One region of the Desulforhabdus amnigena genome, then DNA from elsewhere that is predicted to be linked to it. Evidence: riboswitches for the same ligand, from Rfam matches in the RefSeq annotation. Region 1 holds a riboswitch; each other region holds the start of a gene.
The links. Region 1 has a riboswitch for cobalamin ahead of QMG16_RS10815 (hypothetical protein). Riboswitches for the same ligand answer to the same signal wherever they lie in the genome.

Region 1 (10,618 bases):
CGCCAAGATTCTCCTGGGAAGTGTCGCCGAGCGTGTAATCGAGTTTTCCGATATTCCCGTGCTGGTCGTGAAGTGAAGCGCAGAACCGAATTTTACTGAGTCTTTCCATTATCCTCCATGACCAGAGTGCTCACAATGAAGGATGAAAAAAGGCAAAGACAATAGGGAAGCGGGAAACGCTCTTGAAAAGCGATGTTAAGTATGATCCATGAACTGTGCGGCGGAGTAATGGAGGAATGAGCCCCGGAAGGGCACAATGAGGGCGGTGACCATGCGCAGACGGAAAAAAAAAGCCGAATTTTCACTCAATCAGAACGAGGTGATTTTAGAAAGTATTTCCGACGGTGTTTTTACGGTGGATCTGGATTGGTGCGTCACCTCTTTCAACCGGGCTGCCGAGGAGATCACGGGAGTGGCCCGCACGGAGGCGATAGGGCGGCGCTGCTCGGAGGTGTTCCGCTCCAGCATGTGCGGTGCCGATTGCCCGCTTCAGCAGACTCTGAAGACAGGCAAACCCATCATCTGCAAGTCCGGCTACATCATCGATGCCGACGGCAACCGCATTCCCGTCAGCGTTTCTACGGCCGTTCTGAGAGACGTCGAAGGCCGTGTGATTGGCGGGGCCGAGACCTTTCGCGACCTTTCCGAGGTTGAAGCGCTGCGCCGCGAATTGGAGGGAAAATTCAGGATCGGTGATCTTGTGAGCAGAAGCCCGCTCATGCAAAAAGTGCTGGAAGTGCTGCCCGCTATTGCTGCCAGTCCGAGCACGGTCCTGGTTCTGGGGGAAACCGGCACCGGTAAGGAACTGATTGCCAGAACAATACATGATCTCAGTCCTCGCCGTGAAGGACCCTTTATTGCGGTAAACTGTGGAGCCTTGCCCGATACTCTTCTCGAGTCGGAGTTGTTTGGCCATAAAGCCGGCGCTTTTACAGGAGCGACGAAAGACAAGCCCGGGCGTTTTGCCCTGGCCAGTGGAGGGACCCTCTTCCTGGACGAGATCGGTGAAGTGAGCCCTGCGCTCCAGGTGCGACTGTTGCGTGTTTTGCAAGAGCGGACTTACGAGCCGTTGGGTGCGACGCGTTCCGAGACGACAGATGCGCGGATCATTGTCGCCACCAATAAGGATTTGGCGGAGCAAACCCGTAAGGGGGCATTCCGTGAGGACCTTTACTACCGTGTGAATGTTGTCCGTGTAGAACTGCCGCCGCTTCGCCGGCGAAAGGAGGATATTCCTCTCCTGGTGGAATATTTTATCCAACGGTTCAACCGCCTGCAGCGCAAATCCATTGAAGGAATCACCGCACAGGCGCTTTCCCTCCTCATGGCACACCAATGGCCCGGCAATGTTCGCGAACTGGAAAACATGATCGAACGATCCTTCATTATGTGTCGCGAAGGGTTCATCGACATCGGACATCTGCCCGAGGAGTTGACGGCGCACGGTGGATCGATAACAGCGGATTCGGATGTACGATCTGCTCATGATCTTCTGGATGCCCAGGCCATCCGTTCGGCTTTGGAAAGGAATGGCTACAATCGCCTGGCTGCCGCCAGGGAACTGGGTATTCACAAAACCACCCTCTATCGTAGAATGAAGAAACTGGGAATATCCCTTCCCGAACAGGACGGACGGTTCCGCAGTGCACGGTAGAGTAGCATAGAAGCATCACTAGCTGGCATATTGAGTAGTATATTTGCAATCGTATTCTCTCCCCCCATATCTCCTTTCGCTGAATATCATGATTGATTACCAATAGTTAGAAAATTATTTCAAATTTTTAAAATTTGGCATTGAAAATGCTTTTGATTCTCTTGAACACCTGCAAAGGACCTTGAATGATGAAAGTGGCATTTTCACAATGGGAGAATCGTATTGCGCCTGTTTTCGACACCGCCCGGCAGATCCACCTCGTGGAGGTCGATTCGGGAGAAATTATCGGAGAAACCCAGGAAATCCTGCCTTATGAGCTCCCGGTTCAAAATGTACTTCGTCTTGTAGAACTTGCTGTCGGCACTCTTGTTTGTGGTGCCATTTCGAGGCCTTTGCAGGAGTTGGTCACTGCCTACGGCATTCGGGTGATTCCCTTTGTGGCCGGTGAGTTGAGGGCGGTCGTTGAGGCCTGGCTCAGAGGCGACCTGTGTAGTGCCGATTTCGCCATGCCGGGATGTTTTGGACGGGGTCGGCATCGCGTGCGTGGAAAACGCCACGTCGAGGGAGAGGAACATCTGGGAAAGATATATGGAAGAGGCCCGGGCCGTGGGTATGGACAGGGAAGGGGTGGTCGGAGGTCCGGCCGTTTGGGTGGAGTTGGGAATGTTGGAGTCGGGGGGGGCTGCGTGTGCCCCGTGTGTGGACAAAGACTGCCGAATGAAGGAGGAACCCCCTGTGTGGAGCGGAGGTGTCCCCGGTGTGGGGCTGCCATGATCCGGGAATAGAGTGAAAATCATTGGAATGGAGGATATGATCATGCCAAGAGGAGATGGAACAGGACCTATGGGTATGGGACCCATGACCGGGCGCGGCGCCGGCTATTGCGCCGGCACCGGAATGCCGGGCTATGCCAATCCCTTTCCCCGTTGCGGATTTGGAATGGGATTTGGCTGGGGCCGTGGATTTGGAGGCGGTGGGCGAGGATGGCGGCACATGTACTACGCTACGGGTGTGCCAGGCCGGTTGCGATTCGGTGGGTATGCCGGACCGTATCAAAAGCCCGATTTGGAGATGGAGAAACAGTCTCTTAGGAGCCAGGCCGAAGCCCTGCAGTCGGAACTTGACTTCATTAAAAAGCGCCTGAGCGAGTTGGAAACCGGTGAGCAGGCGTAAGCTTGCGACAGAAAGTGCACGGCCACACCTTAGAGGATGTCTGAAAATTCCCCCTTGAGAGGGGTAGGGGGTGTCAAGATTTCGCGAACCAGAAAAACACCCCCCTTGGCCCCCTCAAGGGGGGAATCGAAGCAGGTTCGGCTCCCAAGCAGAGGAATTTTCAGACAGCCTCTTACTTGTTGAGCGGGATGCGGTCGCGCATTCTTCATCTGGGGAAGCGGAAGGGGGGATCTATGCGCGTAAAGGGAGAAGAGGTGTAAGTTCGGAATGAAGACATATTTGGATTGTATTCCCTGCTTTGTTCGCCAGGCCCTCGATGCGGCCCGCATGGCGTCGGCGGAACCGGAAGTTCATGAAAGGATGCTCCGTGAGGTGTTGCACTGGACGAGCGAGATGGACCTGGATGAGCCGCCACCCGCCCTCGCGCAACGAATTCATCGGAGGCTGCGTGAAGTCAGCGGCGTGCCGGATCCTTACCGGGAGGCGAAGGATCGTTTGAACCAAATGGCCTTGAATTTCCTGCCGGAACTGAAAGCCGGTATTGATGCGGCGGCGGATCCACTGGCCATGGCGGTGCGTCTGGCCATTGCAGGCAATGTCATCGATATGGGGGTGAACAGCAATGTGGAGGAGTCGGATGTGCGCCAGTCGGTTTCCCAGGCGCTGACGGAACACTTCACCGGAGAGCTGAACGGCTTTCGCCGGGCTGTGGCCGAAGCAAGAAATATTCTCTACCTGGCTGATAACGCTGGTGAAATTGCCTTTGACCGTTTGCTCATCGAACAGCTTTTGCCTGCGCCGGTCACCCTGGTGGTGCGCGGCAGGCCGGTCATCAATGACGCAACCATGGCCGATGCCCATGCCGTGGGGCTTCACGAAGTCGTTGAGATCATCGACAATGGTTCAGACGCTCCCGGCACCATGCTCGAAGATTGCAGCAAGGAGTTCAGGCGCCGTTTTGCAGAGGCTGACATGATCCTTGCCAAAGGGCAGGGCAACTTCGAAACGCTCAGCGACGAATCCCATAACATTTTTTTCCTGTTCAAGGCCAAGTGTCCCGTGATCGCAGCCCACGCGGGGCTGCCGCTGGGAACCCATGCATTGAGGCGAAGCAACACGTAATGATGCCTGTTCAGGCGCACACAAAACGAAGGCTTCAAGCGTTGAGAATTGTATAACTGCAGGAGACCCAATCATGCCGGATTTCGACGGAACAGGTCCAAGAGGACTGGGGCCCATGAGCGGTAAGGGCAGAGGCTACTGCATGCTGAAGATATCCCAGCTTCCCGACGAACCTCATACAGGATTTGCCGGTTTGGCTGGAAAGCCGCTGACTTTGTATCCCGGTTCACCATCCGCGGATATTGCTTCCTTGAAGTTTCGGGTGCAGTGCCTTCAAGTGATGCTTCGAGACATTCAGCGTCGCATCGAAGTCCTGGAGGATGTCAGACGAAGAATGTGTGATCTACAGCCCCCTACTGACGCTTTTCAACCTCCATGACCGGAACAGTCACAAGGAAAAATGAAAAAAGGGCAAAGATATGCAAGGTGATAGGGAAAGCGGGAAATGCTCTTGAAAAGCGATGTCAGCATGAGCCATGAGCTATGAACCATGAGCCTTTTTTCATATAAACCGCAGAGACATGGAGAACACTAAGTTTTCATTTGAAAGTCTTTCTCTGAGCCCTCTGTGTCTCCGTGGTTCCGATGAAATCTAGCAATGCCAAGTTAAGAGCCTATCCGGAAGCCACTCATGGACCTTGGCCCCCTCGTAGTCCTCTGACAAGGGCAGTTTTTTGCCCTTCCCGCTAAAGCGGCTATTCAAGCCACTTTTATTTTAATTCCTGCTTTGGTATAACATATTGAATTTGCTGTATTTTAGAAAAAATGCCCTTATTGGCTTTAGTCCACCCCCTCGAAGAGGGAATTGAAGGGGAGGGGCCGCTCTGGAGGATAGGTTTTCGGATGGGCACCAAAATAGGCGGATACTTTCTGCTCTCTTTTGTCTCTTTGAAGCGAAGGTTTGGGCTCTCTCATGGTTCTGGCGGGAGCTGTTTGTTCAATGTCGAAAAACCGGTTTCACCGAAAACGGAATGATGAAAGAAGGAACAATGAAAAAAAAATTGCTTGCCGGTCTCATTTTTGGAAGCATGATTGCTATGGTTGCCCTGGGGCTGGCAGTCATTGGCTCTGCTCAGGGAACGAAAAAGGAGGATTGTTTTTATTCTTCCAGTCTGCACGCCACAGCGAGAGGAATGGCCTATTGGTATGACAAGGCAAATGGCGGCCTTGAAACCATTACGGGTATTCCCTACGCGGAAGCTGGATGCAATAAGTGCCATGTCGCTTCATGCGATGCCTGCCATAAGGTGGAGGTGAAGGGAAAACCCACCTATTCTGTCGCTACAGCAAAAGATCAGGAGAAGTGTCTGGGCTGCCACGCTCGCGAGGCACATATGATCATGAGGATCGATAAGGAATCGAACACTCCTGATGTTCACGTTGCAAACGGGATGGGCTGTATGGATTGCCACACCGCACGTGAAATCCATGGCGATGGGATGGAGTATAAGTCAATGAAAGAGCCGGGAGCAATGGACGTGACGTGTGAGCAGTGCCACGAATCGGGGCCGGAAAGCATCTCGCACACTGTTCATGGAAACAGGCTGGACTGTAAAGCCTGCCATGTGCGTCATGTTGTGAGCTGCAACAGTTGCCACTTCGAGACCATGATGAAAGAAAACAAAAGGGTAGCTCTTCCCGTATCCGGCTGGAAATTTCTGATGAACTACAATGGAAAGGTGACGTCGGCGAATATGCAATCTTTCGTAGCCCCGGGAAATAAAACTTTCCTCATATTTGCGCCTCAATTCAGTCATTCGGTGATGAAAGAGGGGACCAAATGTGAAGAATGTCATGCAACAGAAATTGTCCAGAAAACATTGAAGGGGGGTATCGATCTTTCCTGGCTTGAAGGAGGAAAAGAACTCAATCTGAAAGGGGTGATTCCTGTCGTAAAAGGAGTGCAGTACCGTTGTGTATATCAAAATTATGAAAACGGAACATGGACGCCGATTTCCAATCCAGCCGATCCGAAGATACAGTATGTCGGATTTGGTTCTCCTTTGACGGAAGAACAGTTAAAGAAAATGGGAAAGCCGCAAAAGAGCGAAAAATAGAGTTGCGATGGCTTCCTACATGGACGGGGAGAGTCGATGAGTTTGCCTCGGGTTAAGATTACAATTTTGGTGGACAACAAGTCTGCCGATGGACTGCTTGCCGAACATGGTCTGTCCTTCTGGATAGAGGTTGACGGCAAAAGAATTCTTTTTGATACAGGCCAGAAAGATGCTCTGGCAGTGAACTCCAGGATGCTTGGCGTGGACTTGAGCCGGACCGATCTCGTGGTTTTGAGCCATGGACACTATGATCATACCGGTGCCATCCCCTACGTACTTGGATGTGCTCCTTGCGCTCATGTATATTTGCATTCGGCGGCGTTCCTGCCACGCTACAGTGTTCGGGATAAAGTTGCAAAGCCCATACAGATGCCAGCCGATTCCATGAGCGCTGTAATGAATTTGGCCGATGAGAAGATTCATTATATCGCACAACCTGTATTTCCCCTCGAACGGGTTGGAATCACCGGCCCCATTCCAAGAGAGACTGATTTCGAAGATACGGGCGGCCCTTTCTTTCTCGACCCGATCGGATTGCGTCCGGATCCCATCGAGGACGATCTTGCCCTTTGGATCCAAACAGAGGAAGGTCTCGTCATTTGTGTCGGATGCTGCCATGGAGGTTTGGTGAATACGGTGCGTCGCATTGCAGATATAACGGGTGAGCGGCGTATTCGTGTGTTAATGGGAGGGTTTCATCTATCGAATGCGGATATGGACAGATTGAAACGAACGGCCGCAGCATTGAGGGAATACGATATTGCTGCGCTCATTCCCTGCCATTGCACCGGCGATGGGGCCGTCGAATACTTCAAAAAGCATTTGGATTGCCCTGTGCAAGCCGGACATGGAGGTTTCTCGCTGAATGTTCCATGAGGGATTGGGCCCATCGGCGCCGGATCTCCATGCGGCCAACGACTGCCTTCATGGCCCGTTTTATTTCTTGACAGGGTGTGAAAGACCGTGCTACTTGTTCTGCCACAATCGAATATCGCTGTCAGGTGCATTGCCGCTTAAAAGGGAATCCCGTGAAAATCGGGAACGGTCCCGCCGCTGTAAACGGAGACGAAATCCGCACATGCCACTGTTTCACGCCGCTGAGACGGGAAGGCTCGGAGAGTAGGACGATCCGGGAGTCAGAAGACCTGCCTGATGCATGAAGAGTCGTCCGTACGTGGATATATGTGGTGGCTCACTGAAGGACCAAGTAAATCAGGGTGCAATCCTCAGAGCGTTTTTTGCTCTGGGGATTTTTTTTTGGCTGAAGCTGAGCACCTTTCGTCTCGCTCACGAAAGGCTTTGGCCCCTCCTCAACACACTTTCATCTCTTGACCATCCGGAGGCTCTGCCGGGGGCTTCCGGATGCCCGGACATCAACAGCCTGGAGGTGCAGCATGTAACGAGGCATGATCCTTTAGTTTTTCCAATCACTTCATTGCCAAACCGATATTGAATCTGTCAGCACCAGGGAAGGGAGTGAGAATCTCCCGCCGCCCCGCGACTGTGACCGGGACGAAAGCCGCATGTTAGCCACTGTTCTCGGATGGAGAATGGGAAGGCGCGGCCGGTAGGGCGAACGGCAGCCAGGAGGCCTGAGCGACGGAAAAACCTGATTTGTTGTCCCCGAGGGGGGAAGGAGGTTTTATGTGCCGGTGTACCTCGCTTCGGTTCAAGTCGTGCTGCGTTCTTGCGGTCCTTTCTGTTTCCTGCCTTTATATCGCAGATATTTCAACAGGTAATCGTCCTGAAGGAAGCACCGGTGGGGTCTCGATGTCTGCCATTTATGCCGGAGTCCATTCCGATAGTGCTTGCTTATGGGCTCACGCTTCCCCACTGGATTCCGGTGCTTATGATAAGTCCTCCCGATGCGTCCCGGAAGCAATGCCGGTCACTGGAAATTCTTTCTCCACGCCTGCCAGAGATCCATCCGTGTACGTGGATGCCGTTTCGCCCCTTGAAATCGGGAGATCCAGGGCCCTGTACCTTTTGGACCTTCTGGAAGAAAAGCTTCCAGCCAACTTCCGCAATGGTCCGAATTTGCTCTTCCATCAAAAACCCATGAACAAGGAGCTCACATGTTAAACCTTCTTTCCAACACCGAAAGTTACATGTCTTTCTACCACACAGTCCTCTCCCTCAATGGAGAGAACATGCATCTGGGGCGGGCAAGCCATGTTCAGGTCTTTCGATTGCCCGATGATTGGGCTCACCCAGGTATCACCCATTCCGTCCGCTTTTACGACGGCCGCTACTACAGAGAATTGCTGGGAGCCGCCTCCATCGAGCTCGAAAGCGACACGGTGGTTCTCGACATGGGCCAGGGGAAGGTCTACCGCTTCGTCAAGCAGGCCGCCCGGCGCGACGTAAATAAAACACAAGCATAGCGCATCATTTTCTCAAACTAAGGACGAACAAATCATGGCAGACGAATTCAATGCGAACGCTCATCAGACCTGCGGATGCGACAGCCCCAGGCTCTTCCCTGAATTCGAGCCGGCCACTTACGAAACCTGGTATCAGGAAGCGGTGGCCAGTCTCAAAGGGGCGCCCTTCGAAAAGAAGGTGATCACCAAAACCTATGAAGAAATAGACCTGCAGCCCATGTATTGGGCCAAGGACGTGGAGGACCTTCCCCACATGGGGGCTCTTCCCAGCTATCCGGCATATGCCCGGGGGACGGAGCCCGGAGGCTATGTATTGAAGCCCTGGGACATTTGCCAGGAAATCGATTGCAGCACACCCCAGGAATTCAATGAAGTGGCCAGGCATGACCTGGCTCGGGGGCAAAATGCTCTCAAGCTCGTGCTTGACCGGTCGTCCCGCAGGGGGCTTGACCCCGATGTCCACAGCAACAATGACTGGGTGGGAAAAAACGGCCTTTCTCTCGCCACGGTGGATGAACTCGGTACCGCCCTGCGAGGCATCGACCTGCGCACGACACCCCTCATGATCCATGCCGGGGCGGTCGCTCTGCCCATGGTGGTGCTTCTTGCCGCCTACCTTCGCCATCAGGGAGATTCTCTGGCTGACATTCGATGCTGCGTGGGCGCCGATCCTTTGGCCGAGCTGGTCACGGAAGGGAAGCTTCGGGTTCCTTTTGCCACCGCTTACGATACCATGAGCACGCTTGTTTCCTGGTCCAAAGGACATGCTCCCCATCTTCAAACCATCCTGGTGCATGGGAGTCCCTATCACGATGCGGGCGGAAGCGCCGTCCAGGAGCTCGCCTACGCCATTGCAACGGGAGTGGAATACCTTCGCGAGTTGAGCAAAAGGAGGCTCTCCGTCGACGATGTCGCTCCATGCATGCGCTTCGTCTTTTCCCTGGGTCCCAATTTTTTCATGGAAATAGCCAAGCTCCGGGCTGCACGCCTCTTGTGGGCTCAGGTTGTCCAGGCTTTCGGCGGAAGCCCCGAAGCCCAAAAGATGACGATTCATGCCCGAACTTCGGCGTACACCAAGACTGTTTGTGATCCTTATGTGAACATGCTGCGCAACACTACCGAAGCCTTCTCGGGCGCCATGGGAGGAGTGGACAGTATGCATGTTTGTCCTTTCGATGAGCCCATCCGCCCGGCGGATGAGTTTTCCCGACGTGTTTCCCGCAACCTGCAGATCATCTTGCAGGAGGAGGCGCATTTCGTTCATCCCATCGATCCTGCCGGCGGCTCCTGGTACATCGAAAAGCTGGCAGACTCCGTGGCCCGCAAGGCGTGGAAGCTTTTTCAGGATGTGGAAGCCGCAGGCGGTATGACCCAGGCTCTCCTGGAAGGCCTGCCGCAGGCCGCCGTGGCCGCTAGGAAGGCAAAGAACATCGATACCCGCAAAGATATAAAAGTCGGCACAAACATGTATCCCAACCTGAAGGAAATTCCGCTGGCTGCGCCGAACATGGACTTCAAGGCCCTTCAGAGCAAACGCGCAGGGCAGGTGCAGGCCTATCGCCTCCAGTCGGATCTATTCAAATTATATGATCAACTGGGGGATTTTCGTATCAAGATCGGGGGCCTACAGCACGGAATTCGGAGAAGAGCAGGAAGTGGAAATCGTTCGGAAAAATGGCCGATGAATTTGAAGCGCTTGAAGGCCGCCGTCCCCGCATCATGGTGGTCAAAATGGGCCAGGACGGGCATGACCGAGGTGCCAAAGTAGTCGCCACGGCTTTCGCCGATCTGGGTTTCGACGTGGACGTCGGCCAGCTTTTTCAGACACCTGAAGAGGCAGCAGCGCAGGCGGTGGAAAACGACGTGCACGCCATCGGCATGAGCTCCCTCGCTGCAGGAGACAAGATCCTCCTGCCGGCCCTGGTGCAGGAGTTGAAGCGGCTGGGGCGAGAAGACATCGTGGTCATCGCGGGTGGTGTCATTCCTGTTCAGGATTACGACTACCTGAGAGAGCAGGGGGCTTCCCTCATCTTCGGCTCGGGTACGGTCATTCCCGTGGCGGCTCAGAAAGTCCTGCCTGAGATCGAACGTGGGGTGGTCAGTGGAAGGTTCTCGGCCACCATGGCTGCGGACCTGCTGGTGAAGAGATTTGAAGCGTCAAGGCATACGTGAAGTCATGCCTCACATAAAAATGATCCGGGACGGGATTCCCCCTTCCTCATGAAAGC
Region 2 (10,618 bases), 1.5 Mb from region 1:
GGACCATTTCCTTCGACAAGAGACATTGCCCGTACTGTCTCACCCGGACTCACGGAACCAAGACGATCTACTACCACGAGGTGCTCGAGGCAAAGCTCGTGACCCCAAACGGATTCGCCTTCTCCCTTATGACGGAATTCATCGAGAACCCCGGGGAGAATCCCGGCAAACAGGACTGTGAGCTCAAGGCTTTCTACCGGCTTGCACAAAGACTCAAAGAAAGATTCCCCCGGCTTCCCCTGTGCATCAGCCTCGATAGCCTCTTTGCCGGCGGCCCCACCTTTGACCTGTGCAACCGATACGGCTGGAAGTTCTTGATCGTTCACAAGGATAACCTCCCCTCCGTTGAGCAACAGTTCGAGGCCCTCCAGAGATTCCATCCTGAGTGTCACCTCGAGTACCGGACAGGCAAAGAAGCCAGAATTCACCAGCAATACCGGTGGGTAAACAACATTCCCTATATCGATACTGAAAACAGAGAGCACTCCCTTTGCGTTCTCCGGTGCCTTGAGACCAAACCGGATAAGACAGGGCAGATCAGGACCACTCGATTCCAGTGGGTTACCAATTTCAAAATCAGTCAGGCAAGCGCCATCGAAATAGCCAACGATGGAGGAAGGAGCAGATGGATCATTGAAAACGAGGGCTTCAATGTCCAAAAAAACGGGGGATTTGAACTGGAACATGTTTACAGCAACAATGATGTCGCCTGCAAGATCTTCTACCTTCTCTTGCAGATCGCCTGCACTCTTTTTCAGCTCATCCAAAGAGGCAGTCTCTTTCGGAGAGCTTTCCCCACGGGAGTGGGATCGGCCAAAAACATCGCGTTCAGACTTCTCGAAGCTTGGCGCAACCTCAGGCTCGCTCGGGACTTCCTCGATAGAGTCCGGGCACAGCCATTCCAAATACGATTTGACACTTCCTGAAGGATGTCCATGTTCCAGGCTCTGATCCCCCATACATCTATAAATCTTTATAAACAGCACCAGAATGAGTGCACATGGGATAGCTGTATCTTCAACCTGGGATCAACTGCATTGAACGCCATGGGAGCACTTTTGAGCTGTGGTTAGATCTACTGGATCTTCACTGCTGGTGAGAAGGGAAAGAGCTCCCCTTCTCATCCTGCAGTCTATCAGTGTCCCGTATCTGTGACCCCCGCTTCTGCAAAGGTTTTTATTTCCTTGAGGACCTTCGCAGACGCTTCGATAATATTCATAGCCAGGGCAGATCCCGTACCTTCTCCGAGACGCATCTCAAGATCCAAAATTGGACGCAACCCGAGGAGCTCCACCATGGTTGCATGTCCGATCTCCAGACTCTGGTGTGAAATAAAAAGATAATCCTTCGCAACAGGCATCAACCGGCAGGCAATCAGAGCCCCGGCTGTGGCGATGAAACCGTCGCACACGATGGGCGCCTTCACTGCCGCAGCTCCCAAAACGGCTCCAGCAAGACCGGCAATTTCAAAACCTCCCACCTTGGTCAACACATCCAAAGCATCTTCAGAATCCGGCTGATTCACTTTCAATGCCTTTTCGACCGCCCTGACTTTTCGATTGAAAGCTTCATCATCAATCCCGGTGCCGCGACCCGTCAATTGTGAGACGGGTTTTCCACTGAATGTTGCAACAATGGCCGTCGAAGGTGTGGTATTGGCTATTCCCATGTCACCCGTACCAAACAGTTCATACCCTTCCTCGAGAAAGGCCTTCTCGACCAGGCCAGCCCCAAGGAGCAGTCCCTGAATAGCCTGCTCTCTGCTCATGGCGGGACCTTTGCAAATATTTGCTGTTCCCTTGCCTATTTTTTTATGCACCACCTGCCATTCTTCGGGGATGTCTGCCGCCACTCCGCAATCCACGACACGGACATCAGCTCCAGCATGTTTGGCCAAGATATTGATGGAAGCCCATCCCTGGATAAAGCTGAAAACCATTTGTCCGGTAACTTCCTGGGGGTATGCACTGACTCCCTCTTCTGCCACACCATGATCTCCAGCCATGGTGAAGATGAGCTTCTTTTTGACTGACGGCGTCAGAGTACCCTGAATGGCAGCCAGACGTGAGGCAATCACTTCCAAATGTCCAAGCGAACCTCGAGGCCGGATCTGAGAATGCAGTCTCTCCCATGCCTTTTCTTGCCATTCCTTTGAACAGGGTTCAATACGATTCATCAAGTTCTTGAGATTTTGCAATTTATCCTCCTTCATGAATTACTTGAACTATAACCGTTCCAAAAAAAAATCCTTCAAACTTCTCCGCAAAGGGATGTTTGAAGGATTGCTTGATGGCTTCGGCAATCTCGAGCCATTACCCTGAAAACTCAGGCATCCTCTCCATCGCAGGTCTTCTGACTTGCGGTTCGCTTTACTCTCTGTTCCTTCCCATTCCTTGCCCAAAATATACGGGCTTGCAGGAACAGTGGCTGTTTCTCAGATTTCATCCCCGCTCACAGCGTCGGCCAAACGCTACGGTTTTTCACCGTATTCCCATTTAAGCACACAGGCACAACGAAGAGGCTTAACAGAAAAAACTCTTTCTCGAAAAGTACTAAGATTTTTTGAGGGTTCTTTTGATGAGCTTAAGCGCTTTTTCTGTCTCCATCACCGGGATGATTTCAGCCACACCCAGATCCGTCCAGTTATAAATGGATGATGCGAGATGAATTTCATCATCGGCCTCGAAAAGACGGAATACGCGATGCCCCGAAATGTCAAACCACTCCCCCTTGACCGTCACTCCAATGTCCTTTTCCTTTCCGCCCATGCCTCTTTCGATAACCAAATTACGATCTTCCGGAGAATAATTAAAAATGGCCATAAACAGCATAAGAGGCTCCTTTCTCAATTGTGGAGATGGGTTAAGTGCGCACTCCTCACGATGACCGACGTCATGGTCTACAATAGAGCTCGGTGAAATCACCTGCCCCAACGCCACTCGGGCGCGACAATCAGGAGCAAGGCCATCCCTGCTCCATCAAAACAGAAACTTGATTTTTGGTGGTGCCCCCTGAAATTCTTATAACACATTATAGAGAACTCGATAATCAGAAAGTAAGCAATTAACGGTATTGCTGACAGGCGAATGTTCAGAACGACGCAGATTCAAGAAATATTCATTCGGCACTGGATGTGACATGTTCAATAGAAAATGGTACGGCAGCGATGGTATGGCCTCTTTCTGAAGGATTCCATCTGCCCCAATTGCCAGAGCCAGTTGTCAACCCAGGTGCTGCTGACTTCTCTTCCCTGTGCCGCAAATGCATTCTTTAGTGCTTCCACCGCCCATACAGTCATCGCCCGGATTTCTATCTCTTCCTCACACCCCTGAGACAATACTTGCATGGAATCGACCTTGCTGGCCAAGTCCGGATGGTATGAGATCACTCCCAATGCTCTCAAAACTTGAGGTAACTTATAGTCGGCAAAAGCCGTGAGTTTATCCATATGTATGAATTTTCCCCACTTTCGTCCAGCAAATGCCAGATTCACATCCGAAATGAAGATTTGTGCTCTTTTCCAGAAATAGACTTCTATCTCACCATATCGAGCGTCATCGCGAAAACTGGGAAAAGAATCCACGATTTTTTTTACTGCGACCAGGGCATTTCCTTTTGCCGACTCAAGTAGATGAATGATATCACCCCGCCACGTAGAGTTCAGAATCCGACCCGCTTCTCTAAGATTGAAAAGCCGTTCTTCAAAGAGTGGAATTTCCACATTTCCCGACAAAATCCCTTTCAGATCATCGGCAGAAAGATTTGCCAGAAAATCCGGTTGAGTGATAGGAATCCCACTTTCTTGAGCACGCTTGAGACTTGCAGCCAACCCCCAATAACCTGATCGGGGACTTCCACCGTAGTGTATTGTCCAGGTCGGTTCGCCCACATCTGGCCAGAAGCAATGGTTTAAAATGTCCAAAACAAAAATCCAACGAACGGTTTCCTCGGAGTCATCGAAAAAGTGACAAACGTTTTGCCATTCTCCCAAATCCCGAAAATAATCTCCCCATTTTTCCACAGCGGGTCGCACCAATTCGGGATGAAAGAATACACGACTGCATCGAGAAACGACTGCTGCTATCGATGGTAAAATAAAAAATTGAGCTTGATCATTTCGCATTGTTGGTGCTCCTCATAGAGGCACACAAAAGGCATGGAAAAAAACAGGTATTGGAATCTGAAAAACGAATATATTATAACATCTGGAAATAACAGCCTAAAAATATTTCATCTCAATAACAAAGCCCATGCGAGGACCTTTCCAGCACCTTACATGGGCTTTTCTTTTTGGAATGTAATTTTTCTGAAAATTCAAGAGCGATGATGATAATGAAATGTTCGATCAGGAAGTTGCAGCTTCTACAGCGATCTGACTTTCAGTTGCCGGTGCCAGAACCTCCTGGGCATACCGCTCCTTTACTCTCAGCAGGTAAATCACTACGGGCCTATAAGCCAGATGGGCCCATTTGGCGAAAGGTACTTCCAGAACAAGCATGGGAACAGCTACCATCATATGAATGATATAAAGGAAATAGGTTGTAGCGGGCCAGTCCAGTAAGCGGGTGAAGTGAACAAAGATGCCGGTCAGGGTTGTCAACTGCAACAAAATGAGAAACATCCAGTCGGTCGGATGGGAATTTTGATAGGGCGGTTTGTTCTTCTTCAAACGTCCGATGATGGCATAGGTGGTGCCGTATAGGATCGCAAACGTCGCATAATACCCCACCAATCGTACGGGATGCGAGAACGCATATTCAATGTGATCGCGTTGAAACCATCTGATGAACACAACGACCAACAGAAAAACGGATGAGTACCCCGTCATAATCATCAGGTGTACGAACCATTGCATCTTGTCCGAACATTTGCCGAAACGCTTTTGAGTCAGAAAATGAAGCAACAGTTCCTTGGCTTCGGTAGCATAAATCCTGAGAGGGACCTTAAACGCCAGCTTCCCCATAATGATTCTAAAGCACCGAAAAACATTGCTCAAAAGCAGAAAGGAAAGGATTCCACCCATTATGAGATCTGCAATTTCAATATGTTCGGCAGGCCATAAGGAGTTCAACGCGGCATGTTCCCAATTAGGATGGCCAGTATTGAAAATGAGAAGTCCAATTCCGACCAACAAGGCAACAATAGAGATGGCGATGATTTCAAATCTTTCAGATGTATAAAATTTGCGGGCAAAACCTGTCCAATCGTAAAGAGAGGTCAAATAGCGTCGCATGACCATCATGGTTTCACCAGGGTCCGCACCGCGAGGACAATGGGTTGAACAATCTCCACAATAATAGCAGAGCCAGGGTTCCGGAGCATGGAGCAATTTTTCTCTCTGTCCCAATTGGATGAGCCGCACCATTTTTCTTGGAAAAGGATTCTCGGGTGTCGAGAGAGGGCAAATGGCCGTACAGTTTCCACAGTTAAAGCATTTGTTGGCGTCTTTAAGACCGAAGGATTCCAAATCTTTTATCAAGGTGGGGTCGACTCTGTTACTCATCGCAATGCCTCCTGTCACTATAGAAGTTAGGAAGATGACTTTCACAAAGCAAAGTCTGATAAAATCAGGAGCCTGGAATGCCTCAACGCCAAGCAATCTCACGAAAAAGGCGCCGGATGTTCCTTTTTTTACCTTCGGTTCAAGGCTCCCGATTTGTATCGGCGCCCCCATGTTCTCGATGGACATGGGGGCAAGAGAAGAGAATTAGTATCCCTTGTAGGGGTTGGGACCTATTTCATTGAGTTTTTCAGCGAAGGAATCAAGGAGAGCGGGGAGTTTATCATAGTCGGTAATGGCAACAGCTTCAAAACGAACGCGATCGGATTCCAGTACAAGTCGATCCAATGTCTCTTTGACTTTGCTTAACCGAATATTTGCAAGCTCACTTCCTTTAATGAAGTGGCATTGATAGTTTTCACCATGTTGACAACCTAGAAGCAGAACACCATCAATACCCTTGGAGAGCGAGTCAGCAACCCATACAAGATTCATGGAACCAAGACAGCGCACAGGGATAACGCGCACCCAGGCATTGTAGGTCATGCGGCGCAGGCCGACCATATCCAGCGCAGCATAGGCATCGTTTTCACAGGCCAAAACGAGGATACGAGGCTTTTCGTCGTATTCTTCAGGCACATTGATAGATTTGATCGTATCACCGATCATTCCCACCGAATAGTTCTTGAAGGAGATGATACGTTCCGGACATGCACCCATGCAAACACCGCAACGGCGACAACGGGTAGGCTGAGGCAGCGGATTTCCCTTTTCGTCTTCGTTAATAGCACCGAACGGACATTCTTCCGTACAACGCTTACACTGGGTGCAACGCTGCATGAAAAATTCAGGGAAGCTTGCATCACCCACGCGAGGATGTACGGCCAGACCGCGGCTCGTGAGTTCAATACACTGAATCGCCTTCAATGCAGCACCCGTAGCATCTTCGATAGAATTGGCCACACCCATGGGGCGGCGTACGGGGCCCGCCGGATAAATACCCGTACGACGGCTCTCATAAGGGAAACAGATGAAGTGAGAATCGGGGAAACCATACTTTAGACCGGGAAGTTCAGGTCCCTGCCGATACTGAAGATTGAGAATGTCGGAAGCAAGAATAGCGTCCTGAGGAGTTTCAACTTCGGGTTCGCCCTCTTTCTTCTCTTTGGCTTTTACATCCTCACCAAACGCTGTTCTGGGAACCATACCCGTAGCCAGAACGACCAGATCCAGATCGCCGATAACGATCGTATCGCCCAAAAGCTCATCGAAAGCCTGGACACTGACGTCACCGTTACTGACCAGCACTTCGGGATCCTGGCTGCGTACAAAAATAACGCCCTCTTCCTGGGCCTTTCTATAGAAATCTTCACCCTGACCGGGAGTCCGAAGTTCTTTGTAAATCACATAAACGTTGCTCGAGGGATCTTGTTGCTTGACCTCGATGGCCTGTTTCAAGGCGGTAAAGCAGCACACCGAGGAACAATACGGCAGATGGTTGGGATCACGCTGTCCCGCACATTGCAGAAAGGCAACATTCTTGACCATCTTTTGGTCACTCGGGCGGGTGATCTTGCCGGAGAGGCTGATTTCTTCAAACTGGACATTGGTGATGACGTTGGGAGATGCACCATAGCCCAGCTTGGCATCCAGTTTAGTGGGATCATAAGGTTCCCAACCAGCAGCCTGGACAACCGCACCAATACGATGCTCCATCTTCGAGCCGTTTTGGGAGATGGTAGCATTAAAAACGCAAGGGCCACCAGTGAGTGATTCTACTTTTGCTCCCGTGTAGACTTTGATCTTATCATTTTGTTGAACCGCCTGAATGATTTGATCGATGTCGTTGGTCTGGACTTCTTTATAAGGAAAGGTGACTTTTTTACCGACTTTCTTCTGATAACCACCCAACTCAGCCTGCTTTTCCACCAGGACAACTGAATAGCCGGCTTTGGCCGCTTCCAAGGATGCGGTCATACCTGTCAAACCGCCGCCCACCACCAGAATATCGCGAGACAATTCCTCTTCCGGCTTGTAGGGTTCGGGAAGCTCCATCTTGCTGGCTTTTGTAACGCCCATTCGGAGGTAATCCTCAGCCATCATCTGAGTATCTTCTGCTTTGGGCGGCTGAGACCAGGCAACCTGTTCGCGCAGGTTGACACGTTCAATGATGGTACCCTCAAAGTTGAAAACATCATACATGACGCGAGGTGAGCAGGCTGCTATGACGAGCGTGTTGGCACCTTCGTTGGCCATATCGTCTCTAATGAGCTGAGCCCCTTCTTTACTGCAAAGGTTTGCATGGACCTTACATATGGGAACCGACAGCTCCGAGGTCGCCAATTCGCTCAATTGATCTATATCGAGGGCATCTCCGATGCCACATCCAGTACAAATATATACTGCTAACTTTTTCTCCATTGAGTCTACCTCCTGGCAATGGATTGGATAGCTTTAAGTGCGGCTGCCGTGCCATCTTGTACCGCTTCAGAAACGCCAACGGGGGTTCTTGTGCAACCAGCGGCATAAATGCCCGGTTTGGCCTCAAGTGATGCCACAAATCCGTACTCATCACTGCCCACGGTCCCAGGAATCGGTGAATCGGACGTATTGGGCTGCATTCCTGTTGCCAGTACCGCCATATCCACAGTTATCTGATGCAAGGCTCCAGCAGCGGTATCTTCGACCCGCAAAACAAGGTTCTTAGTGGCGGCGTCTTCTTCTATCTTGGCCACCTTTCCTTTGAAAAACTGAATATTCTGGTCTTCTTTGACCTTTTGGTAGAAATCTTCAAGCCTGTCCATTGCCCGGATATCGATATAGAAGATGTAGATTTTGGCGTCGGGGTATTGGGCGCGTACATATGTGGCCTGCTTCATGGACGCCATGCAGCAAATGGAAGAGCAGAACGGAAGATGATTCTGGTCACGGGAACCAGCACATTGAACAAAAGCGATCGTTTCAGGAGCCTTGCCGTCCGACGGCCGCACAATCTTGCCCTGCGTAGGTCCGTTCCATGCAGCCAAACGCTCCATCATCACGTTGGTGACAACGTTGGGGTACTTCTTGAATCCCAGAGTATCCAGCCTGGTGGCGTCATACGGTTTCCAACCGGTTGCCCAAGTGATGGCTCCCACCTTCAGGTTTACGGTCTTGGGCTCCATGGTCAAATCGATGGCGTCGTAAGGACATGCATCCTTTACCTTTTGCGCGTCCGGACTGGCGACCAATGCCGGGTCCAAAACGAAGCGCATGGGGAAAGCCATGTCATGGGGCAGATAAGCCGCCTTGATTTTGTCCATACCATAATTGAAGGGGTTGTCAATTTCCATGCTGGTGGCTTCTGCGCACTTACCACAGCCGGTGCACTTTTCATTGACATATCGAGGGTTCAATTTGATGGAGACGTCAAAATCGCCTTCTTGACCAGAAATGGCTTCTACTTCCGCCATGGTGAAGAAACGGATTCTGGGATTGTTCTTGATCCGACGGAAGTTGATTTCCAAACCGCAGTATGGCGGACACAACTTCGGAAAGTACTGATGAAGCTGAGCCACTCGTCCGCCAAGATACGCATTCTTTTCGACGAGATAGACTTCGTGGCCCGCTTCTGCTGCTTCGATGGCGGCGGCGAGTCCGCTCATGCCGCCTCCGACCACCAAAATACTTTGAGTTACTGCGTTTGCCATGCTTATCCTCCTAAGCTGATTTAAAAATATATCGAGAACCCCACCAGCGTTTGGGCACAATCTCCAAGATTTCGCTCTTTCCTATTTGCTCGGCACAAACCTTGCAAAAGCTCAAGATTCCCAATACTCCCCGTGTGCATATATACACAAAGAGCCTTGATCGTGCAACAAAAAGATCTGAAAATCCGGAGAATATTACTTTTCTCGTCGTTTCTAAATGATTCGTCTAGGAATCGTCAACCCTTTTGATGTGATGAAATTGTGAAATAAAGATCAAAAATCAGAGCATTTTTCTTGCAAAAAGAAGCCGGCTTGCTTAAATACTTTAATCAGTGTTGATATGCACCCGGAAAAATGGATGCGTGAGGGCCGCTTTACCTGTTTTATCTGGGTACAAAGCTTCAGTTTTGAACCACTCGACTAAAAAGGGAGTGAGGCAATGGAAGAGAAGCAAGATAAAAAAGGCAAATGGATAGAATTGGCAATAAAATTGGCACTGTCACTTGCAGCACTCTTTCCAGTTTATGTGATACTCTATCTGACTTTCCCTGCATCCATTGTGGCGTTTTACCTGATTTCGGCTGTTTTATTTGCGTTTTTGGCACCTTGGGAAAATTTCAAGAAGAAATTTTTGTCTTAAGCTCTTAAAGGGGTAAAATCGTTTCGATACATTTTGCCCCTTTTTTGCCCGAGGGAAACTACATGAAAATCATTCAGTATCCGGAAGTTGAAGCGCATGTCTTCGACAAAGCTCCCGCCCGGGGAGTCAAAGGCCGTGTGGTCATCGGAAAAAACGACGGGGCAGAAAACTTTTGTATGCGTGTATTCGAACTCTCCCCCGGCGGACACACTCCCCGCCATACACACGCATGGGAGCACGAAATCTTTGTCCATGCCGGAAAAGGCGCCGTTTTACGTGACGGGACATGGCACGAGATAGAGAAAACCCATGTCGTTTTTATCCCCGGCAATGAAGAACACCAATTGAAAAACACGGGAGACGATACTCTCGTTTTCGTCTGTCTCGTTCCTTCAAATGCACCGGAGATCTGAATGTCCTCTTATTAGCAACCGGCAGTCTTGCGTCCCAGAAGCGATCTGTACTTGGGGATTCGAGAAAGTGACGAAAATGGAGCCTTGAGATTTAAGGGCTCCATTTCATGCCCAACCACATAAATCTAGCCCCCTTCCAAGCTGTTGCCCCTCTCAAAGTTCGATTCAATGTGTTCGACCGACTGGAGCTTTCTGGAAACCGTATCGATCGTTTCGGGAAATTCAAGATCCAAACTGTTCGAAGCGCCCAAATCCTTAAACTTTCGCGCAGTGACCAAAACACGCCCTTCCAGTGACCCAACCGCTCGATTATATGCAAGAACCGCCCGATCCAAACCCTTTTTCATTTCGCTAAAGTGTCCCGTCAAAGTCCGAA
Region 3 (10,618 bases), 170 kb from region 1:
TGGTGGTCCGATGTCTTCAGCAGCAGACGGCACAGGTGAGGGACCGCTATTCCAAGAAAACCGATGGGGCCGCAATAGGCCGTGACGGACCCCGCCAGGAGCGAAGAGCCCAGAATGATCCAGAAGCGCGTGGCGCGGATATTGACCCCCATGCTGCGGGCGTAGCCTTCCCCCAGGAGAAATGCGTTCAGGGGTTTTGCAAGGAACCGGGCCAGTGCGAGACCCATGATCACGGTCGGAGCGAAGACCGTGATCTGTTTCCATGTCACTCCACCGAAGGAGCCGAATGTCCAGACCACGTATCTTTGCATCTGTTGTTCGAGGGAGAACTGCATGAGGATGCTCACCAGAGAGCCGCTGATGTAGCCGAACATGAGTCCGATGATGAGCAGGGTCACGTTACTCTCCACCTGGCGTGCAATCCCCAGAACGATGCTCAGAACCGTAACGGCGCCAAGCGTTGCCGAAAAGATCAGGGAGAAGTTCCCCGAGATCCCGGTTTTTTCCACCAGGATGCTCCAGCCCATCCCCCCGGCGGTCATGATGGTCAAGGCCACGCCGAGACTCGCTCCGGAGCTTATGCCGAGGACAAAAGGGTCTGCCAGTGGATTGCGGAACAGGGTCTGCATTTTCAATCCGGCGATGCCCAACGCCGCTCCCGCAAGAGCGGCAGTGACCGCTCGCGGCAGGCGGAAGAGCAGGACGATGTTTCGCCATCCGGCAGGAGCGTCCTCATGCCCGAGCAGAATGGAAATGACGCTCTTGAAGGGAATCAATACCGAGCCCAGAGAGAGCTCCAGTGTGAAGACGACCGCCAGCGTGGTGATGAGTCCCGCCCAGAGAAGTGTACTGCTCCGGGAGAGGGTTTGTGCTGGGTCGGCATAAAAAAAAGAGGGAATGTTCCGCATCAGTTTTCTTTCTCCGCGTGGAGTGGAAGCTGCCGGTACCAAATGCGCTGGTGGGAAGGCAGTCGATCCGGATGGAAAATGCTGATGAGATCGGCGAGTACGAGGTCCGGCCGGGCCATCCCCGTTTCCCAGAAATCGTTGCCGCCTCCGGGCCCTATTTTGGCGTTGTTGTTGTACACATGGCCCGTGCGAAAGGCCCGGAATGCACCGTAACGCTCGTCGGCTCCCGACAGTTCTTCCAATGAGCTGCAGGCCCCCGGATTCAGCCAGAATGCCGCATCCCTGGCGCGATCGAAGACCGTTTCCATGCCAATGGGCATGACTCCCGTCGACGTGTCGTCGCTCCAGAGGTAGTCCGCCCCCGCATCTGCCATGAATTTTGCGTGGTAGCTTTTGCCTCCGGCGACATACCATAAGTCACGGTAGACCATTCCGTACAATACCGTGGGCCGTTCCGTCACCGTCCCCATCTTTTCCGCCAGATCTTCATAGCGCATTGCTATCTCGTCGAAGAGGCGCTCGGCTTCCGCCTCTTTGTTGAAAAAAGCGGCAATGAACTTTATCCACTCGGTGCGGCCCAGTGGCGTAGATTCCATGTGACAGGCTTCGATGACCGTTCGAAAGCCGGCTTCAATGAGTTTGGGATGTTTGTCAAACTGGGGAATGCCGGTGCCGTGGGTTATAACGATGTCCGGCTGAAGAGCGAAGAGCTGCTCCATGTTCAGTTCTCTGTCCATTCCGTTGCTTCCGCAGCCGATTTCAGTGACCTGCCCCTGCTGGATCATTTCTACCACCTTGGGCGTGGTGACACGTGTACAACCGGAAAATCCCACCAATGCCTGTTCAATCTGAAGCATAGGGAAGAACGGCACGGAGCTTGTGCTCGTAAGAGCTGCCCGCCGCACCGGGACCTCGACGACCACGGCTTCAGGAGGCGCTGTCGGAGGCGTTTGGCCGTGCGGCACGAGGAGGTAGGTGAAAGTCACTTGAGCGTCACGCCAGGGGGAGAGAACCTGAATCTTTTTGTACGTATTGTGGTATTCGATGGTGAAGCCTTTGGCATATCGAATCCGCGCCTTGCCGGGAAAGAGGTCAGCCTGCCCGTGCTCCGTTTGAGCTTCATGCTCCGCAATGGGCGCGGAAGGATGGGGAGGTTGCGGGAGCGTATTTTCGGCCATGAACATCGCCGCACAGGTCGCGATGGAGATGAAAGGAAAAAAAGCCGAAAGGATGCAGAAAACAATACGTGCAAAGGATGAAGGAAAAACGTACATGGATGGGGCTTTCCTTTTCCCCCCTCGGGGATTCGGTGAAAAGTTCCGGCATCGTTCAGGTCTCCTGGCTCACGTTCATCCTAATCACCGCGCCTTCCCATCACGCTTCTGGGCATGACAGTGGCACCATGCGGTTTTCGTCCCGATCACAGTCGCGGGGCGGCGGAAGATTTGCACTTCCTTCCCTTGAAACGATGCAACTTGTTCAATGAGTTTTTGCTGTTAGAGTTTTTAGTACCTCTTACCACGAAGGCACAGAGATCACAGGGGAATTCCATAGGAATTCCAAAATTTTCTCCGTGCCATCCGTGTCTCCGTGGTGAATAACGAGATACCGGAATCCGCCAACTCCCTTGAGCGGATCGCAGCCCTCTTTTCAAAAATGAGCAAAAGCGGCAGCGAGATGATCCAGCCATATCTCGACAATCTCAGGGTATTCGGCCGTGCCCTTCAAAACGGCCTCGCTCGCGATGCCGTTCTTGGTGAGAACCGACTTCCAGCTGTCCGGCTCGTCTCCCGCCATGTCGTTTCGCGCATGATCACCCGCTACGAGCATAAACGGCATGAGATAAACCTTTTTCACTTTTCGTTCAGTGAGTTTCGGCAAAAGGTCATCCAGGGCCGGGTACCCTTCCACAGTGCCTACGAACACGTTGGGATCGAGTTCCTGAAAAATTTGGTTCATTGCCAGGTACAAGGCGTCGGCTGGATGCTTTTCACTGCCGTGGCCCATGAGAAGAACCGCTTCTTCCGGTTTTCTGCTGGCCGGAATATGTTTGATCATGGCTTTTGCCGCTCTTTCCATGTCTTCCTTGGAGGAAAGCAGGGGCCGTGCGATTAGTATTTTCTCAAAACCTCCCGACATCTCCTGGAAGCAATGAGCGTTCTGGTAGAGATCGTGGAACTCGATTCCGGGAATAGTGTGCAAGGAAAGGATGGCGCAATGGGTGTAATTTTCGTTCATGAGCTTTGCCAGAGCCACTTCGGGGGAATCCATGATCTTGCCCTGCTTGGCCAGTTTGGCTCGAATGATACCGGATGTATAAGCCCATCGGATCTCAACACCCGGAAAGCGTTTTCTGGCTTCAGCGTCAATCACGTCAAACGCCTTTTGGGCTTCGGGTACGCTTGTTCCAAAGGCTACCAGCAAAATCGCCTTCTTTTCAGCCCTCTTTTCCCCATGGCCGGCAAAGGCATTGACACTCAAAGTACTCAAGAAAACGAGCAGGCCCATTAGAAACAGCCATTTTTGCAGCATTTCGAAATCCTCCCTTTTGTTTTCGGTTCATTGCAAGCGCGGCAAGGCAAAAAAAAAATCCTTAGAGCTGAATACTCTAAGGATTGCACCCTGGTTCACTTAGTCCTCGATCAGGTCATCGGATATCTCCACGCACCGATTTCCAAAGCAACATCAGGCAGGTCTTCTGACTTGCGGATCATTCTACTCTCCGAACCTTCCCATCCCGCTTTGAACGGACAGTGGCTCCTACGGATTTCGTCCCCGGTAACAGCGGCGGGACCGTTCCCGAATTTCACGGGATTCCCTTTTAAACCAAGCGGCACCTGACATCCATATTGTTTATACGGCATCATCTATACGAGATACTGTCAGATATGTCAACAATCATTCATGTACCTTATGGAAAAGCAGGCAGGACAATACCTCGACAAAGTTCCCTGGTTCATTGTTTCAGCTTCACATGCCATTGCGCGTTCATCTCTAAGCGATTATCGTAAGACAATAGTTAGGAAAGTATTTTAGGGACGACCTTGAATTCCTGAGACAAGACTGAAGTTATTCCACAACTGCAAAGAGGAGACAGGTTATGACGGAGCTTCTGCGAGAAATGTTGGAACACCCCCTCTTTAAAGATCTCAACATTGGAAACATCGAAAAGCTTGCCAATTGTGCTTCTGAAAAAGACTTCGGGGCCGGAAGTGTCATTTTTGAGGAAGGTGGAGAGGCTGACCGGCTTTATCTCATTCGCAGCGGCAAGGTTGCCATTGATCTCCCGCTGCCGAATCGAACCCCATTGACAATCTACACCATCGAAGGGGGGGGAGTTGTCGGCTGGTCATGGCTTTTCCCGCCCTACAAGTGGCACTTCCAGGCCAGAGCTACGGAACCGACACAGACGATCTTGATCGATAGCAAATGCATCATGGATCTCTGTAAGAAGGATCATTCTTTTGGTTATGAAATGATGCAAAGGGTCTCTCACCTGATTCTTGAGCGATTGGAAGGAACCACGCAGCAGTTGGTAAATTCGTTCGATGTCCCCTAGAAATACCTCCCGGATATATCCTGTGGGTACGATCATTTATTTGTCGTGTTGAATCTTTGGGCGGGAACCGAAAAAAGAAATGCCCTTCGGTTCCCGTCTGCATCTGTTCGAGGGTGATCTGAAGGGCCTTTGGTCTTTGAAAATATCCGGCTATTGGCGCCTGACAATCTCTAAATTCTGCGCAGGCGCAAGCTGGGACGTTGGTGAATGGTCCGAGAAAGCATTGGCCATACCGGATTACTCTTGCCGTGCCGGCACCAAAACCGTCCGACTGCCATTGCTTTCCATCGGACTGACCAGGCCGGACGCCTCCATCTGCTCGACAAGCCGGGCGGCGCGGTTGTAGCCGATCCGCAGCTGGCGCTGAACGGCGGAGATCGATGCGCGGCGGGAGCTGATCACGAAGGCGACGGCATCATCGTATAGCGGATCAGACTCGTCGCCGAACCGATCCACCTCCGTTCCTCCATCCTCGGCATCCGCCATTCCATCGAGTACGCCATCCACATAGTGTGGCTCGCCGAACTGCTTCAGATGTTCGGCCACGGCATACACCTCATCGTCCGCCACAAAAGCGCCATGCACGCGCTGCGGATAGCCGGTGCCAGGCGGCAGGTAGAGCATGTCCCCCTGTCCCAGCAGGCATTCCGCGCCCATCTGGTCGAGAATGGTGCGGCTGTCGATCTTGGACGAAACCTGAAAAGCGATGCGGGTCGGAATGTTGGCCTTGATCAGCCCCGTAATGACATCGACCGAAGGACGCTGCGTAGCAAGGATAAGATGGATGCCGGCGGCCCGCGCTTTCTGGGCCAGGCGGGCGATCAATTCCTCGATCTTTTTCCCCGACACCATCATCAGATCGGCGAGTTCGTCGACCACCACCACAATGTAGGGGAGGGGCGAAAGCGGCGCAGGGTCGTCCTGAGCCGGGGAGAAAGTATCAACCAGCGGCTCTCCGGCGTCGATGGCTTCGCGTACCTTTTGATTATAGCCCGCCAGATTGCGAACCCGGAGCCCACTCATCAGATGATAGCGCCGCTCCATCTCCCCCACGCACCAGCTGAGCGCGTTGGCCGCAAGCTTCATGTCCGTTACCACAGGAGCCAGCAGATGAGGGATGCCATCGTAGATCGACAACTCCAGCATCTTCGGATCGATCATCACGAAGCGCACCTCGTCGGGTGTCGCCCTGTACAACAGAGACAGGATCATGGCGTTCACACCGACCGATTTGCCCGAACCGGTCGTTCCTGCCACCAGGATGTGCGGCGCCTTGGCCAAATCCGCCACCACCGGTGCGCCGATGATGTCCTTGCCGAGCGCCATGGCCAGTTTTGATGTATGAGACTGGAAAATCTCGGACGATAAAACCTCCGAAAGGCGAATCATCTGACGGTGCGGATTGGGCAGTTCCAGCCCCATGCATGTCTTGCCCGGAATGGTTTCGACCACGCGAATGGATGCCACCCCCAGGACGCGGGCCAAGTCCTTCATCAGGCTCACCACCTGCCCGCCGCGTACCCCTACGGCCGGCTGTACCTCATAACGTGTGATGACGGGGCCGGCATAAGCGTCCTGAACGTTCACCTTGACGCGGAATTCGGCGAGCTTTTCCTCGATCAGGATGCCGCCGTTGATCAGGTCGTCCTGACTCATTGACGCGACCGCCAAATCGGCGGGGTGAAGCAGCGAAACAGGCGGCAGGCACACCTCGTCATGGAATTCAGATTGGACAGGGTTGCCTCGGTTGCCCGCCGCAAGGGGTGCGCACAACACTCCCGGCACAGGCCCGCCCGCCGCGAGGTCAAGAGCATGTGGATCCGCTGGAAATTTCTGCGCATCGTTTTGGAATGATACCGCCGGGCAAGGAAGCCCGTCCGGTTTAAGTATCGGCTTGTACGGGTTTGCCGGGGTAAGGGTATAAGAGTCCTTCACCTTGCCGATGTCCGGTTCGCCGCTCGGAACCGCGCTGACCAGGCCCCCATTGGACACGCCTGTCGTCGGCACCCTGGAGTCACTTGCCGGGAGAGTTCGGTCAGATGGCGCCACCGGCGGATGCGGTGGCCTTGTTTTTACGAGCGGCTTCGCGCCTTCCACGACTCGCCCCGGGAGTTTCTCCTGTGAACCGCAACGGGCGGCATCGATGGTCAGTTTCGGACCACTGCCCGGATTACAGGCAGGCCGACATCCCCTGGCGGCCTCTCCAACCGTCATTCCTGCAAACCTCGACGACCCGGCGGGCATGACGGGCTTTGGAGCGGGAGCGTCGACGCGCCCGCTGTGGGTACCGGAGCCGGCCCCGCGCAGGCTTTCCTCGGGCGTATCAGAAGAGGTCTTCCGGGTGCTGCCGGACAGTCTCTCGCCATAGACCGCCATTAGCCGTCGGCGGATCTCCTCGATATCTATCGTGACCGGCGGCCCCTTGGCGGAATGCGGTTCGGACGCCGGTGTTCGATCGGCAAGCCCTTTGCCTCGATACCTTTTCTCCAGGTTTTCCAATATTGATGGAAGATCAATCACCTCCTCCGGTTCAGCCCGTGGGATCGACTTCTCGTGTTCCCCTCCCGCCGCCATACCGTCGGTAGCCAGGCGGAAACTGTTTTGCGGACGCAATGTGGCTTCTATCGACGTTTCCCGCGCGCGGGCCTGTAACGACCATGAATGAAAAGCAAACGGCCGGCACAATGTATCCTCCGCCGACACCTCCTGTGTATGCCCGATGGGACCTTCGACCGGGGTGCTCTGCGTGCCGTCTTCGTGCAAAAGTAAAGATTCACTCTCTTCCTCTTTTTTCGAGGAGGGAGAATGAGCGCCCGAGTGCAACAAACGCGACGGCACCAGGTTTGCTGATTTCAGACAGCTTCCCAAAGGTTCCAGAATATTTCGCCACGACCGCCCCAACCAGAACGGAAGACCGATCCCCAGCCCGAATCCCGCCAACGCCAGCCCAACCCAGGGAGACCAGGGCACCAGCATCATTGCGGCGATCACGCATGCCAGGCCCAATCTCCACCACTGTTTACCTGAATTCCTACTGAAATCCATCACCGTACCAATTTATTCGCCAGGCAAGTGGATCACCGACGTGCGCTTCGGCATAGAGCCGCAACACGGCCTGTGAAAGAGAACTTGCCGAAAATGGCAGGGCAGAAGGATTCCTATCCCTGCCACTGCAATCATTCAAAAGATGCGCAAGACACGCAAGAAATATATGGCCTGCGTTATCGACCGGTACGCGGTTGAGATGCAGCGCCCTGAGAGGTGGACCCGGTCGAGGTTGTTCCAGATCCAGTGGTTCCCTGATTTTGCCCTCCTTCGGCAAACACCACGCCGGTGGTAAGAAGAAGGGCCAGCATCACAACAAGCAGTGTTCTCATATCGTTCACTCCCTTTTGATAGTTTTATGGAATATTGCAGCAGGCTTCCAACTATAGTGGCCCTGCATCTGTAAAGCAACGGTATTTACAGAGGCGGGCCCGGCCAAGGAAGTGCCCTGCCTATTGCGTGTCTATTATAATGGATCATGGAGCAACTTCATGGTGAACGACACGTCCGGCAGTGCGAATACATATGGGTTGGCACCCTCCACGCTCGAATACCAGGCAATCGCGAAGGCGGTGCGTGGGTAGCTCTCGCGGACCCGTTTCACCAGCGTCCGCGCATTCCAGGTCGACCCGTTGGCGTTGGTACAGCGGGTCGCAAGCGTAATGTCCGCCAGTACCGGTTGCCCCATCACCCGATATGCGGGAGCGGCGTTTGTTGGTGTAGCCGTAAGTAGAGCAAAGGAGTTATTTTGCCATCGCTGCGCGTTTGATCGCAAAGTTCAATGCACCTTTGCACTCATTGGCTACCATTTCGGGTTCGGCGTTTCTCCACTCCGCCACTGCTTTTTGCGCGAGCTCTTGGCTAATAGCGCTGTTTCGTATCTTGTGGGTCAGCATTTCGGAGATTGTGCCTCCATCCTTTCGCCTCAGTCCTTCAAGGAGTCGAGTCTGAAAGATTAGCTTATCCTCAATCTTCTTTGCCAACACTTCAATGGTGGAATTGCCTCTCAACTCACCCGCTATCACATCAGCCACCTCATGCGCCATCGCCATCACAAAAAGATCTTCGAGCTGTGACGCCTGTTCACGAGTAAGCAGGCTCTGTTGGGCAGCAACAATCTCTCCGAGTGAGGCAACTGATTGGCGGAGTTGCTCATACCGTTCGGCCTCCTTGGGCTGCATTACGAGTACGTAATAGAGCACAAGAAAAACGGCAAGGCCAAAAGTGCCAACGAGTTGAACAGCAACTGCCCAGCTTTTCGGCAGACCGGCGATACCAGTTTCATTGGATGTTGTATGGTCTTCATCGGGCATACGCTCTCCTTTGCTGTTTTCGGACTAATGTAAAAGATATACTCCGCCCGGATGAGATCCTGACTTCTTGATGATCCTGTAGGAGTGGCTTCCAGCCGCGATAGAAATAGCCGGCTCTCAATAGAATTGCAGCTAAAAATCAAGATCTTAACCGTTCGCAGTATACAATACCTCCCTCTTATGCTGAACTCTTGGGCTCGGATGTTTGGTATCTCTCATAGTCCAAATTCTCGATGGTCTCGGGGCTGAATTTGACTCGAATCATGGCGCTATCCCTCCTGTTTGGATTCTTCATGGGAAGAGGGTAATCACCATGCATCGCAATGTCCAACTCTTATCCATTCACAGTATATATTGCCCCAAAGGAGAAGCTCGAAGGCCGAGAAAGTATCATCTTTGCCCAACGCGATCGCAAGTTCGATATCTCCCCCGAGCGCAGGCTTATCCATCGCATAGAAAGGGACTGGGTCATCAATGATTGACCGGCAAGCTCATCCCCGGTTAATGTTGCTGCATCCGGCGAAGCGGACACGCTGGAGAGCGACTCGCTGGGGGATAACCGGCTGGGGGTGGCGACGGATGACCATCAGGGGGGAGCAAACCCGCCCCTCGCTAAGTACTCCAGCGCGATAATTACGCAACCAGATTTGTTCAACCCTAGGTTCTGTTGACATTTCACCTCAACCAGATGAGAGCTGCGACAAAGCCAAGAAAGCCCAAGAAGCTTCTGTCGAGCTTGTCGAATCTGGAGAAAATGCGTCTGAAATGTTTGATCTTGCTCATAAAGCACTCGATCAGATGTCGTTCGCGGTAGCGGCATTGGTCGTATTCGCGGGGCTCTTTGCGATTGGACCGGGGTGGAATCACAGCAGTAGCTCCAGATTGGGTGATCGCCTGGACGAAGGCATCCGAATCATAGCCCTTGTCTCCCAGTGCATGAGCGAAGGTGAAGCCCTCGATAAGAGCCGGTCCCTGTTCGATGTCACTCTTCTGACCGGGAGTGAGAATGAACCTCAGGGGATTTCCCAAGCCATCTACCGCTACGTGGATCTTGGTGGAAAAACCTCCTCGGCTGCGCCCGAGAGCCTGTGTCTCTTGTCCACCGGATCTTTTGAGGGCTCCGGCAGCACAGGGATGGGCACGAACAATGGTGCTGTCAAACATGAAGTTCTCCATATCGGGATCATCTATGAAGTGCTCGTGCATTCTGGAGAAGATACCCTTGTTACACCAGCGGGCGAATCGTTTATAGACACTGTTCCAGTTACCGAATTTCTCCGGGAGCAGTCTCCACTGAGCACCACTTCGTGTAATCCAAAGGAGTGCCTCAATGAAAAGACGGCAATCACCTTCTTCTCCTACGTAAACATCCACACAGGAGCGAAGGAATTGGAGGATCTTCAACCATGTTTCATCTTGTAGTAGTGCTGTTGACATCTATTAATTAGAACCCAAATGTCAACAGAACCTAAGAGGTTCCAGGCATGTTAAAATTAAATAAGAAGGCAACAAACAGGAGAGGAGTACAACCATGCCTGGACCTCAACACAAATACTGCATCTACATTCCTCCAGAGAAACGGAAAGTATTGAAACATCTGAGAGTGAGCTACACAAAACCCTATGCGGAGGTTGTAAGGGCTCGTATCCTCCTCCTATCGCATGAGCACCCGGAATGGAGCATCCGGCAGATCGCTGATGAAGTCGGATGCAGGCCATCCACCGTTAAGAAGTTCCGCAACAGATGGGTCAATGAAGGTAGCCTCAAAAACCACCCCCCGACCCGGAGCCCCA

Region 2: it holds a riboswitch for cobalamin, as region 1 does, so the genes downstream of both, cobT (nicotinate-nucleotide--dimethylbenzimidazole phosphoribosyltransferase) here and QMG16_RS10815 (hypothetical protein) in region 1, are expected to answer to the same signal.
Region 3: it holds a riboswitch for cobalamin, as region 1 does, so the genes downstream of both, QMG16_RS10150 (sirohydrochlorin cobaltochelatase) here and QMG16_RS10815 (hypothetical protein) in region 1, are expected to answer to the same signal.

The regions. Positions count from the first base shown of each region.
Region 1 covers NZ_BSDR01000001.1:2,538,080-2,548,697, reverse strand. Annotated here, with positions in the region: gene QMG16_RS10855 (universal stress protein) at 1-76, shown strand, start outside; gene QMG16_RS10850 (sigma-54 interaction domain-containing protein) at 272-1,654, shown strand; gene QMG16_RS10845 (NifB/NifX family molybdenum-iron cluster-binding protein) at 1,840-2,439, shown strand; gene QMG16_RS10840 (DUF5320 domain-containing protein) at 2,471-2,827, shown strand; gene QMG16_RS10835 (damage-control phosphatase ARMT1 family protein) at 3,095-3,949, shown strand; gene QMG16_RS10830 (DUF5320 domain-containing protein) at 4,023-4,328, shown strand; gene QMG16_RS10825 (cytochrome c3 family protein) at 4,939-6,006, shown strand; gene QMG16_RS10820 (MBL fold metallo-hydrolase) at 6,043-6,882, shown strand; cobalamin riboswitch at 6,989-7,173, shown strand; cobalamin riboswitch at 7,419-7,620, shown strand; gene QMG16_RS10815 (hypothetical protein) at 7,651-8,088, shown strand; gene QMG16_RS10810 (hypothetical protein) at 8,082-8,390, shown strand; partial or broken gene QMG16_RS10805 (acyl-CoA mutase large subunit family protein) at 8,425-9,927, shown strand; partial or broken gene QMG16_RS10800 (cobalamin-dependent protein) at 10,001-10,562, shown strand.
Region 2 covers NZ_BSDR01000001.1:1,000,532-1,011,149, forward strand. Annotated here, with positions in the region: gene QMG16_RS04385 (hypothetical protein) at 1-926, shown strand, start outside; gene cobT (nicotinate-nucleotide--dimethylbenzimidazole phosphoribosyltransferase) at 1,136-2,197, opposite strand; cobalamin riboswitch at 2,326-2,530, opposite strand; gene QMG16_RS04395 (DUF3303 domain-containing protein) at 2,553-2,831, opposite strand; gene QMG16_RS04400 (queuosine 5'-phosphate N-glycosylase/hydrolase) at 3,143-4,123, opposite strand; gene QMG16_RS04405 (4Fe-4S dicluster domain-containing protein) at 4,346-5,503, opposite strand; gene QMG16_RS04410 (FAD-dependent oxidoreductase) at 5,708-7,921, opposite strand; gene QMG16_RS04415 (CoB--CoM heterodisulfide reductase iron-sulfur subunit A family protein) at 7,927-9,189, opposite strand; gene QMG16_RS04420 (hypothetical protein) at 9,629-9,829, shown strand; gene QMG16_RS04425 (cupin domain-containing protein) at 9,892-10,242, shown strand; gene QMG16_RS04430 (DNA recombination protein RmuC) at 10,368-10,618, opposite strand, start outside.
Region 3 covers NZ_BSDR01000001.1:2,367,699-2,378,316, reverse strand. Annotated here, with positions in the region: gene QMG16_RS10160 (iron chelate uptake ABC transporter family permease subunit) at 1-908, opposite strand, end outside; gene QMG16_RS10155 (ABC transporter substrate-binding protein) at 908-2,182, opposite strand; cobalamin riboswitch at 2,220-2,392, opposite strand; gene QMG16_RS10150 (sirohydrochlorin cobaltochelatase) at 2,559-3,440, opposite strand; cobalamin riboswitch at 3,580-3,764, opposite strand; gene QMG16_RS10145 (cyclic nucleotide-binding domain-containing protein) at 4,009-4,467, shown strand; gene QMG16_RS10140 (DNA translocase FtsK) at 4,705-7,473, opposite strand; gene QMG16_RS10135 (hypothetical protein) at 7,689-7,844, opposite strand; gene QMG16_RS10130 (hypothetical protein) at 8,256-8,825, opposite strand; gene QMG16_RS10125 (IS5 family transposase) at 9,501-10,262, opposite strand; gene QMG16_RS10120 (helix-turn-helix domain-containing protein) at 10,357-10,618, shown strand, end outside.